DNA from 2 places in the Paenibacillus sp. FSL R5-0912 genome. Region 2 is predicted to be linked to the other one. Evidence: riboswitches for the same ligand, from Rfam matches in the RefSeq annotation. Region 2 holds a riboswitch; the other holds the start of a gene.

Region 1 (5,948 bases), 3.5 Mb from region 2:
ACCCAGCACAGCCTCATATTCCCCGCAGCAGCCGGAAGCCCGGCCCTGCACCGAATGAATATCGGTGCTTGAGAAAACAGTTGGCTCCTGCGGCGCTGCTGGAATCTACATCTTTTTGTCATTGATAATCATTATCACATGATCTGTTGTTAGAGATAGAATCGAATTGAGAAGTGAGGGTACTACACTAATCGGCTTAATCAGGTGTAATCCGGCTTAATCCTCAAGCAGCGCCAGCTCGTCTTCGAGTTTGGCAATCTGCTCGCGGATGGCCTTTGCCCGCGCTTCGTCTTGCGCCTTTACTGCCACCGCCAATTCTTCTGCAGCTAATTCGATCTGGTATTCCAGATAGGTGTAGTCCGATGCGGCAGCAGGGTGACTGGAACGCTGTGAATAAGTCATGGCCTCACACTTCCTTTCTGTTATTAATGTGATGCCCGGCTCTGAGCATCGCATCCATCGTATCCATCGCATCCATCGCATCCATCGCATCTACAGTATGTTCATGATACAGCCTTTCTGTAAGCCGCTCAACCTTAGTCACCCGTGACAGCCGTATTTTTGCGCCGGAAATAAGGCTTTGGCGAGGGGATTGCGACATTATTCACAGACAGTAGGCCCGGTTCTGGTTTTACCATAAGAAGTATTGAAAATTAAAGCTTAATTTTTCAGTAACGTTTGCAGGGGGAACTCCCGCGGAGGAAGGTTGATATACATAATGAAAGCTTTATCTTTTAACACATTGGGCGAAGCCAAGCGGCATCTGGAACAACTGGATAGCAGCAGAGGCTTGGTGCTGTTCGCTTCCGCTGCGGCAGTCAGCGAATTGTCCCGGCATGCACCCTCCCGGGCGGTATTGTGCTCAACCAAAGGCGAATATACCCCGCAGGGCTACCGCAGCGGCGTAGTCACTGGGTTCGAATACGAATCAGGGATAGCCGATATTGTGGAGATCCTGCATCCGCCCGTGCTTAGCGGCAATGTGCTAAGTGCCTCATATCACAAAGTACAAGGCAACTCTAATGCCTTTCTGCTGCTGCTATGTGACGGTACAGGCGCGATGGAGGAGACGATCCTCTCCTCGCTATTTTTCATTGCCCCGGAGTTCAAGATTATTGGGGGTAGTGCAGCGGATGATGAGCATGGAGAGACTTATATTTACATAGGAAGCCGCCGGGTGCAGAACCTGGGGATTTTCTTCAATATGCCGGGTCGTACTGCACTGGTTAAAGAAAATATTTATGTTCCCACCGGGACAACGCTGCTGGTGACAGAAGCCGATGTGTTCGGCAGAACGGTGTATTCCTTCAACGGACGTCCTGCTGCGGAAGAATACGCGCGCGTGCTTGGTGTCCCGGAGTCGGAGCTGGCAGAGCATTTCCTGAGCAGCCCGCTGGGCAAAAGATACGAAGACGATCTGATCATCGCCTCACCGATGACCATTAATCCGGATGGCTCTGTCACATTTTACAGCCAGGTTATGTCTAGTACTTATGTAGAGGTGCTGAGTGCAGCAGATCCGCTTGCTGTGCTGGGGGAGACGCTGGGCGGGAGCCCGTACAAGCCTTCCTTTGTGCTTAACATTAACTGTACGCTGCGGGACCAGCTCTTCATCCGGGACGGTCTGTGGGCGGATTTTGACAGGACTATGCTCGGATTCTGCGGCAACACTACAGGTTTCATCAGCTACGGAGAGCAATATTATAAAAAGCATGCCAACCAGACCATGATTCTGCTGCTGGTTGAATAAGGGAGAGTAGATTGATTATGCAGTGGATAACCAGATTACGCACTTCATGGGGCAAAAGCATCTCTGCCGGAGCTGTTCAAAGTCATAATACATTAGCCGTTCTTGAAAAAACGGACAGCTCCGGACAATCAGCCGGGACGCTAAAGACAGCTGGAGCAGCGGCTAATGCTACTGAGCCTCCAGAGAATACTGGCAGGACAGCTGCCGCTAACGACGCTTCAGCCACTGAATCCTATGGGATGCACGCCTATACCCTGGCCGGACAGATCCGCCGCGAAACTGACGAGATTCTTAAGGAAGAGGCCCAGCTGGTAGAGGAGTTTGCGGCTTTACGGGCGGGCAGCGGTGAGCTGATCAGCCAGATCGGCGGGACCCAGCAGCTTCTGGAGCATCTGAAGACCAACAGCGGACAGACCGAAGATCTCATCAATGAAATGTATGGCAGCCTCTCTTTTTCCTCCAATAAAATTGAATTCGCCAAAGAGGCCAATATCCAGATCTCGGCGGAAATGCAGAAGGCTTCGGCGGTATTTACTGAATTTGTCAGCTTGAATGAGGACCTGCGGGGGCATTTCCGGAGCATCGAGCAGCTGGCAAAGATCATTACGGATATTGCTGAGCAGACGAATCTGTTGTCGCTGAATGCAGCGATCGAGGCGGCGCGGGCCGGAGAGCACGGACGGGGCTTCTCGGTGGTTGCCACAGAAATCCGCAAGCTGGCCGACAGCACGCGCAGTCATGTGAAGGAGATCATGGGCTCCCTTTCGGGGATGACCCAGGTGATGGAGCAGCTTCACAGCAAGTCCGGTGACGGGACAACGGCGATGACAGAGACGAATGCGAAGATCAGCCAGTCCACGGTATACATGAACGAGATCGTGGAAGCGGAGGAAGAGGTATTCCAGCATCTGGAGAAGATTCAGGAATCGCAGGAGAGCAGCATGGAGGATGTGGAGCAGATCAATGGCGATCTGCTGCGTATTCTGGAGAAATCGGGACAGGATGCAGGGCAGTTCCAGAAGATGGTGCTTACCGTCCAGCAAAAAGCCGACCACTATCAGCAGCTGCTTAATCATTTGCATCAGATAGAGCAGCTGCAGCAGCTGGATGAAGCACAGAAGACTGGCGTATAAGCAGAAGCGAGTATCCGATAAAAAAGACTACACCCGGCAGAGGGAATGCAGGTGGTCAGCCTCTTTGCTATGTAACAGCACTGCTCCAGAGAAACGGAGCAAAAAGGAGTAAATCATCGGCCGCTTAAGAGCGAAAGCAAAGTATACGCCTTCATTCGTGCAGGAACGGCATTTTTGGCTTCTTTTGTCAACCGCAGCGTTTTACATTAAATGGCTGCAGGCGTAAGATTCAAATCAACAACCGAATGAAATTTAACTGTTCTCAAATGGCTGAATTCCAGTAATGGGAACGGGGGAACCAACGGTGATTACGGCTTAGGCTCAGATAGCGGCCGCACACCTGGGGTGAATCCTTGCTGCATGCTGTATAACGGTGCTCCGGCAAGGTAGGGCAATCTCGCTGCCCGAATCCGTCAGCTAACCCCGTAAGCCTCGAAGAGAGAGGATGAGCGCCATGATCGATTAACCGACCACGGAGAGCCCTGCTGCTGCTGTGGTCTTTTTGCTGTGCAGGCAGCAGGGGGAGACGGTCTGAATTAAGACGGATAATTCATATAACAACGGGAAAAGTTTATTTATATTGTGATCAGAACTGCCTAAGGAGGTGATCGTTATCTTAACTACATTTATCGTGTGCTTCTGGGTCGGACTGCTCCTGCTCCTCAGCGGCGGACTTCATGGGCATGGCCTGGCGGGTCATCTGCATGCGGGGGGCGGTGACGCCGGGGGGCCGGGCTTTGTGCCTATACTCCCGCTGATGGTGTTTGTCACAGTCTGGGGCGGCGCTGGTTATATGCTTAGCCGCTTCAGCGGAATGAGCGTGCTTGCAGTAGTGCTGATCTGCACCATGATAGCCTTGCTGACAGGGTGTCTGATGTATGCAGTGCTGGCCCGGGTGATGACCCGGTATGACAGCAGCATGAATGAATTGGATTATGAGCAGGCAGGGCAGCTTGGATACGTCAGTGTACCTGCAGCGGATGGGGCAGCCGGGGAAATGAAATATGTGCTGCACGGAACGATGCGCTCCATTGGAGTGCGGGCAGCAATCGGCCAGCAGCTCGTGAAGGGCGACAGGGTGATTATTTTGAAGGTGGATAAGGGAATGGCGGAAGTAACCCTCTTCGAGAGGGAATTCGGAGAATTATAAATGACGGGGAGTGTCGGACCAAATGGTTATTCTTTATTTAATCTCGGGCATTGTTGTTGTTATTCTGCTGGCTTTGTTCAGTATCGTGACCGCTTATAAAAAAGTCCCGCCCAATCAGGCGATGATTGTATACGGTCTCGGCGGTAAAAGAGTGGTGCAGGGCGGCGGGACGTTCGTCATCCCGGGCTTCCAGAACAATAAGACCATCTCGATGATGCTGATGAGCTTCGATGTCATTCCAGCGCAGGCGATGTTCTCCCGGCAGGGCATCAAGCTCAACCTGGAGGCGGTCGCCCAGATAAAAATCAAAAGCGATCCCACCGCTATTCTGACGGCCAGTGAGCAGTTCATCGACCGGCCCGAAGAAGACCGCGAGACAATTATCCTGCATTCGGTGGAGGGCCACCTGCGCGGCTTAATCGGGCAATTGACGGTGGAATCCATCCTCAAGACGCCTGATGAAATCAACAGCAAGATGAGGGAGACCTGCTCGGAGGACCTCGACAAGATGGGGCTTGAGGTCGTCAGCTTCACCATCAAAAAAATTACGGATGACAAAGGGTACATCGACAATATGGGGGTTCCGGAAATTGAGCGCATCCGCCGCGATGCCAGCATTGCCAAGGCGGAAGCGGAACGCGATATTCAGATCAAGCAGGCCGAGGCGGAGAAGGAATCCTCCATTGCCAAAGCCAATGCACATCAGGCCACCATTGAAGCGGGAACCGCCGCCCGCGCGAAGGAGTCCCTGTACGAGAAGGAACTGAACATTAAGCAGGCGGATTTCAAGCTGGAGACAGAAGTGAAGAAGGCTCAGGCGGATCTTGCGTATGAATTGCAGCAGAACAAAATTAAGCAATCGCTCGTTACCGAACAGGTCAAAATCACGCAGATGGAAGCGGAGGCCAACCGGACAGTCAGGGAAATCGAAGTCGAGCTGAGACAGCGGGAGCTGGAGGCAACGGTGATCAAGCCTGCCCAGGCGGAGAACCAGGCTACGATCATGAGAGCCGAAGCCGCCAAGCAGCGGCAGATTCTTGAGGCGGAAGCCGAGGCAGCGACAACCACCAAGCGCGGACTGGCCACGGCAGAAGCTGAGCTGGCGAAAGGGAGAGCGAATGCGGAGATTGTCCAGCTGGCCGGAGCGGCGGAAGCGGGAGCCCTGGAGAAGAAAGCCGAAGCGTACAAACAGTTCACACAAGCTGCGCTTACCGTGGAATTCCTGAAAATACTGCCGGAGCTGGCTGAGAAAATTGCTTCCCCGCTCGCCAAGGTGGATAAGATTACAGTGATTTCCCAGGATGGAGCTACCTCAGGCGTGAACAAAATTACCGGCGATATTGCCAAAATAATGGCCCAGGTTCCTGAGTTGACCCAGACGCTTACCGGTATGAATGTGACCGAAGCGCTCAGCGGACTGCTTGGCCGGGATAAAGAGCAGTAATTCATATACAGCAGCAATAAAGCCGCCGTTCTTTCGTTAATGGAGAATTGCGGATTTATTGCTTTTTTGTATTCCGGGTTTCTCTCACTGGTTACAGACGTGAAGTTAGATTTGTAGTAAACTGGAAGGAATGTACAGTCTGCCCGCAATTATTCTACAGAAAAGAATGTGATATGTTTATGCAGCTTCAGGCTCGACTGCCGGCCAAAAAATGGCTGGAGAAGTATCTTTCCGGGGAAGGGATGGATTACCGGCAAATTATAGCTTTATTTATTCCGATCCTGATTGACCAGGCTTTCATCATCGGGCTAAATCTGGTAAACACTGCGATGATCAGCTCATCCGGCATGGCGGCGGTCAGTGCGGTGAATATGGTAGATTCACTGAATATTTTCCTGATCAACGTGTTCGTTGCCATTGCTACCGGCGGGACAGTGGTCGTTGCGCAGTACAAAGGCAGCGGCAACGACC
Region 2 (5,948 bases):
TGGTACTCCCGATTCTCATTCCGCTGACTACGGCTGTCATCCTGATTTTTCTCAAAGAGAAGATCCGGCTTCAGCGCGTGATTAGTGCGCTCAGCGGTCTGCTGAACATTCTGGTTGCAGTGCTGCTGGTTTCACGTGTCCACTCTGAGGGCATACAGACCTTGCAGATGGGGGGCTGGGCTCCTCCGTACGGCATTGTATTTGTAGGTGATATGTTTGCTGTGTTGCTGGTAATGATGGCTTCGATCGTCAGTTTTGCGATTCTGTTGTATTCTTTCGGCAGCATCGGAGAGAAGCGGGAGAGGTTCTATTATTATACGTTCTTTCAGTTTTTGCTGGTCGGGGTATACGGCTCGTTTCTTACCGGGGATATTTTCAACCTGTTTGTCTTCTTTGAGGTTATGCTGATTTCTTCTTATGCGCTTATCTCACTCGGAGGGACCAAACTTCAGCTAAGAGAAACGTCGAAATATCTGCTCATTAATATCGTATCCTCGACACTGTTTGTAGCAGCGGTAGCTTATCTCTATGCAGCAGTAGGAACACTCAACATGGCACACCTGTCCCAGCGTATCGCTGAAGCGGGACAAGGCGGTGTGCTTAATGTGATTGCTGTTTTGTTCTTGATTGTATTTTCCCTAAAGGCAGGGCTGTTCCTGTTCTTCTGGCTTCCAGGGTCATACAGTGCGCCTCCGCCGGCTGTCAGAGCATTATTCGGTGCTCTACTGACCAAAGTTGGACTCTATGCAATCATCCGCACCTTCACGCTGCTGTTTGTTAACGATCCCGGCTTCACCCATGCCTGGATTGCCTGGATGGCTGCTGCTACCATGATCCTCGGTAGCCTGGGGGCAGTCGCGTATAAGGATATCCCGCGGATTCTGAATTATAACGTCATTATCAGCGTTGGGTTTGTAGCCTTTGGACTTGCTGTTGGGACAGCAGATTCATTGAATGGGGCGGTCTTCTATCTGCTGCACGATATGCTGGCCAAGGGACTCATGTTTATTCTGGGCGGGATAATTATATCCGCAGCTGGAACTGACCGGCTAGGCAGTATGGGCGGGATGATTAAAAAGTATCCGTTCATCGGCTGGATGTTCTTTACTCTTGCGCTTGCCCTGACAGGTATTCCGCCGCTGAGCGGGTTTGCCGGCAAAATCCTGATCATCCGCGGAGCTCTGGCTGAGGGAATGCTGACGTTGTCCTTAATTGGACTAGGATCGAGCTTACTGGTGCTGTATTCCCTGATGAAGGTGTTCAGGCTGGCATTCTGGGGAAATGAACCTGTGAAAGAGCTGCCTAAAGTGAGCTTGAAGGCTGCATCGGCTGTTGCCGCCGGACTCCTGCTGCTTGTGATTGCAATGGGGGTTGGTGCCGAGTCCGTGTATACTTATGTATCGCAGGCTGGAGAGGTATTGGCTTCACCTGCGCTATACATTGAAGCCATAATGAAGGAGTAGAGAAGATGGCCCTACAATTCCTGTTAAATCTGTTGATTGCCTTTCTGTGGATGGCGATAAATAACAATGGCTCTGGTTCAAGCTTCATCGTAGGCTATGTGCTCGGTATTATATTATTGCTGATTTTGACGAAATCCCTGGCCCGGACCCGGCCATTCTATCTCATACGTATATGGGCTATACTGAAGCTTCTGCTGATCTTTGCCCGTGAACTTACGGTCTCGAATTTCGTGGTCATCGGCCATATCATCCGTCCGAAGCTGGCTATACGTCCCGGCATCTTTGCTTATGAGACTGCCTTGACCTCGGCTTGGGAGGTTACGCTGTTATCGTGCCTGATCTGTCTGACACCGGGAACCCTGACCCTTGATGTTTCGAAGGATGGCAAGACGCTGTACATTCATGCTATTGATATTAAAGATGCAGAGCTGTTGGTCACGCAGATTAGAGGCACTTTCGAACAGGCAATTATGGAGGTGACCCGGTAATGATCCAAGTTATACTAACTGTGGCCATGATCATTCTGGCGCTGGCGATGCTGGCATGCCTGTTCCGTCTCCTGAAAGGGCCAACCCGTTCAGACAGGGTTACCGCACTCGATACGATAGGCATTCATATACTCGCTATGATCACCGTTTTCTGTATGCTGCTGGATACCCAGGATTTTCTAGAAGTCATTCTGGTTATCGGTATTCTTACGTTTATTGGAACAACGGCACTGGCCAGATATATTGAACGGGGAGCCGTTATAGAAGATGGAGGGAACCCGAATGACAGGTGAACTGATTAGCTCCATTATTGTGGTAATTGGTGCAGTCTTCTGCGGTTTAAGTGCCTTCGGCTTAGTCCGGCTGCCTGATGTGTACCTGCGTTCACATGCGGCTACCAAAAGTGCAACCTTCGGGGTACTGTGCTTGCTGACAGGAGGCTTCCTGTACTTTTGGTTTAAAGACGGAACGGTTAATGTCAAGCTGCTGCTGGCGATTGTTTTTGTATTCATCACTTCACCGGTGGCAGGCCATTTAAATGGCCGGGCAGCCTACCGTTCCGGAGTCCCCTTGTGGAAGGGGAGCATACAGGATGATCTGAAGGTCCTGGGGGAAGAAAGTCAGGAAACGTCTGCAAAATAATACTTAATCGCTGAATTCCTTATAGGAAGCGGGGGAACCAGGTTATATGGGGTGAATCTCGGATAAACGAGTAGGGCTACTTTCAGGGCCCGAATCCGGCAGCTAACCCCGCAAGCGTTCATGAGAGGATGCATTGGTTATGCCGCATATTGAAGTGAATGGAACGTCGCTGTATTACGAGATGTCGGGCAGCGGTCTGCCCATTGTTTTTATTCATGATTATTCGACCTCCCATCATCTGTTTGACCCGCAAGCGGATTATTTCAGCAAGCGTGCGAAAGTGGTCGTATTCGATTTAAGAGGGAACGGACAATCGGGGAAAATGGATGTGGAGATTAGCCGGATCGTAGACACACAATGTGAAGATTTGAAGCTGTTGTTGGACGCTTTGGCTGTAGAGAGGGCTGTTATCGTAGCTTGTTCCAGTGGTGCTGTGCTCGCCCAGAAATTCGCCTATCTGTACCCTGAGCGGGTGATTAATATGGTATTGGTGGACAGCTATTTCCAGGGAGAATACACAGCTAGAGGCGGGAAAGTGAAAGGAATCTTCGAGGTCTGCGCATGGGCCGCCCATTATCTTCCTGCCGAAATGTTTATCCGTTCTTTACGCATCACCTACAATAAATGGCTCTCAGCTTATCATATTCTCAGGAAAGAGCTTGTGCATGAACGGACCACTGAATTAATTATGCAGCGGCTGGCACTTAGACAAACGGACAGCTACGGATTCGCGTTACGGCTGCAGGTTCCTGTTCTTGTTGTATCCGGGAATCAGAATGAATGGGCATTGGAGCAGGTGAAAAGAACAGCCGGCAAGTATCCGTCTGCCCGCCTAGCGATCCTTGAAGATGCCATGTATCCGAGTCACTTGTGTCAACCCCAGCTCTTCAACCGTATATTGCTGGATTATCTTAGGGAACAGCATAGTTTTCAGCGGGCGGCGGCCGGCAAGTAGGAGGGAGATAGATGATTATTGCCAGCTGATTTGCTAATAATAGAATAGATGTGGATACTGATTCGCTGAAGAAATCTTTCCTCTAAAAAACAATATATGGGGTGTTATATGAATCAGTTTGATGATGTATTTATTCAGATATTAATTCTGCTTGCCATATCCATGGGAGTCATTGCAGTTGCCAAAAAAATGAATCAGCCCTATTCCATCGCGCTTGTAGTGGTGGGGCTGCTGCTGGGGTTTGTGCATATTCCTATTTTGGTGGAAGCAGAGGCTTTCATCACCCAGTCGCATGTCTTTCAGGCGATCATCATCTCATTATTCTTACCGATTCTCTTGGGGGATGCCACCTTAAAGCTTCCTTTCTCCCATCTTCGGGAGCAACATAAGCCGGTGCTGGCTTTGGCTTTTGGAGGAACCTTGTTGTCATTTCTCATCATCGGCTTGGCTGTGTATTGGGGGCTGGGCCTTCCGCTTATTGTTTCCTTCACCTTTGCTGCGCTGATGAGTGCGACAGACCCCATTAGTGTGATTTCGATTTTTAAATCTTTGGGTGTCCCGAAGAATATTGTTACTATTATAGAAGGAGAATCTCTTTTTAATGATGGGATTGCTGTAGTGCTGTTTCAAATCTCTTCGGTGTACCTGCTGTCTTATATGGAAATGGGCTGGGTAGGGGTTGGCAGCGGAATTCTGCTGTTCCTAAAATTTTCTTTAGGCGGTATCCTTATCGGAGCGATAATGGGATATTTGTTCTCGCAATTAATTCGTCTTTATGATGATTTCCCATTGGAGATCGGATTCTCCATGCTGCTGTTTTTTGGAAGCTATTTTATCGCGGAGCACTTTCATGTATCCGGAGTTATTGCTGTCGCGGTAAGCGGGCTGATCTTTGGAAATTACGGTTCGCGGATAGGTATGTCAGAGACCACGAAGGTAAATATCAATTCATTTTGGGATGTCATCACCCTGGTGGCTAACTCATTGATCTTCCTGATGATTGGACTTGAGATTAGAAATATTGATTTTACTGATAAATGGCTGCTTATTGTCGCTTCGATTCTTATCGTACTGGCAGGACGGACCATTGCGTTGTATGCCAGTCTCAGGTTTCTGAAGAATTTTCCGGCCTCCTGGAAGATTGTTTTGAATTGGGGCGGATTAAAGGGAAGTCTCTCCATTGCACTCGCATTGAGTCTGCCGGCATCATTTGAAGGCAGGGAGAATATCCTGGTCTTAACCTTCAGTATTGTCTTGTTCTCCCTGCTGGTTCAAGGGTTGACCATCAAGCCGCTGGTAAAGAAACTGGATTTGACCCAGGATAATGTAATGGAGAAGTGAAAAATGCTCATATCTATTATGTTTCTGCCATTGGAGTGATCGATAAGTTGGTTATTAAACACCGGGAGAACGGTACAATTAAAGCAGTTTCTCCATAATCATCACGTCAATAAACTCTCCATTCAGAATCCCCTGCTTCTCAAATACACCAACCTGCCGATAACCCATTTTCTTGTATAGCCCTTGACCGCTTTGGTTGAACGGAAAAGTAAAGAGAACAATTTTATAAAAGCTGTTTTCCTTGGCTATCTTGTGTAAGGACTCTAGGAGAAAACTACCCACACCCTGCCCACGAAAGCTGCGGTCAATGTAAACGGAGAGGTCAGCGACTCCATGATAGGCACAGCGGTGCGAATAAGGATTTAGGGAGGCCCAGCCAATGACTTCACCCTCTAGTTCAGCGACCACAACACTAAAGCGGCCTTGGTGATCGTTGAACCATGCCTTCATATAGGAGGAGTCTTTCGTCTCCGTTTCGAGCGTAGCGATCCGGTCCTCGATCCCCTGGTTGTAGATACGAAGGATGCTTTCCGTATCCTTTGAAGTGGCCTGACGAACAGTTAATGTAGTGATCATATGAACAGCCTCCAAATGCTTACTTTCTCGCTTTAATTACAGCAGATACAATGAATTGGTCAACGTTCGCACCGGGAACCCAATCTTTGATGAATGCTCTGGATTCATCTTTGGGCTCAATGCTAATCTCAGAGAAGCCGCTTTCCCGAAGCATCTGCTCTACATCAGCGATGGAAGAGGCTCCGGAGATACAACCAGAATATAGTTCGCCCAGGTCATTTTTGATCTCAGGGGGAAGCTCAGCTGTAGTTACAATATCAGAGATCGCCAGACGCCCGCCAGGCTGAAGGGCACGATAGGCCTCACGGAATACTTGCTGTTTGTCTGGTGAGAGGTTAATCACGCAGTTAGAGATAATCACGTTTATTGAATTGTCAGCGACGGGGAGATGTTCAATTTCGCCCAATCTGAATTCCGTGTTGTTGAATTTTCCTTTAATGGCATTATCTCTTGCGCGGCTGATCATTTCAGGTGTCATATCCA

What was found. A riboswitch is a leader RNA that binds a small molecule or an ion and turns the genes downstream of it on or off. The one in region 2 is predicted to bind cyclic di-AMP.
Positions count from the first base shown of each region.
Region 1: it holds a riboswitch for cyclic di-AMP, as region 2 does, so the genes downstream of both, R50912_RS08580 (NfeD family membrane protein) here and R50912_RS33500 (alpha/beta fold hydrolase) in region 2, are expected to answer to the same signal.

Region 1 is NZ_CP009282.1:2,034,546-2,040,493, forward strand. It holds gene R50912_RS08565 (hypothetical protein) at 217-402, opposite strand; gene R50912_RS34870 (hypothetical protein) at 407-544, opposite strand; gene R50912_RS08570 (FIST signal transduction protein) at 719-1,750, shown strand; gene R50912_RS08575 (methyl-accepting chemotaxis protein) at 1,768-2,883, shown strand; cyclic di-AMP (ydaO/yuaA leader) riboswitch at 3,142-3,330, shown strand; gene R50912_RS08580 (NfeD family membrane protein) at 3,488-4,033, shown strand; gene R50912_RS08585 (flotillin family protein) at 4,056-5,477, shown strand; gene R50912_RS08590 (MATE family efflux transporter) at 5,657-5,948, shown strand, end outside.
Region 2 is NZ_CP009282.1:5,567,340-5,573,287, reverse strand. It holds gene R50912_RS23665 (Na+/H+ antiporter subunit D) at 1-1,463, shown strand, start outside; gene R50912_RS23660 (Na+/H+ antiporter subunit E) at 1,469-1,951, shown strand; gene R50912_RS23655 (Na(+)/H(+) antiporter subunit F1) at 1,951-2,244, shown strand; gene mnhG (monovalent cation/H(+) antiporter subunit G) at 2,234-2,593, shown strand; cyclic di-AMP (ydaO/yuaA leader) riboswitch at 2,592-2,725, shown strand; gene R50912_RS33500 (alpha/beta fold hydrolase) at 2,733-3,548, shown strand; gene R50912_RS23640 (cation:proton antiporter) at 3,657-4,889, shown strand; gene R50912_RS23635 (arsinothricin resistance N-acetyltransferase ArsN1 family A) at 4,968-5,462, opposite strand; gene R50912_RS23630 (arsenite methyltransferase) at 5,485-5,948, opposite strand, start outside.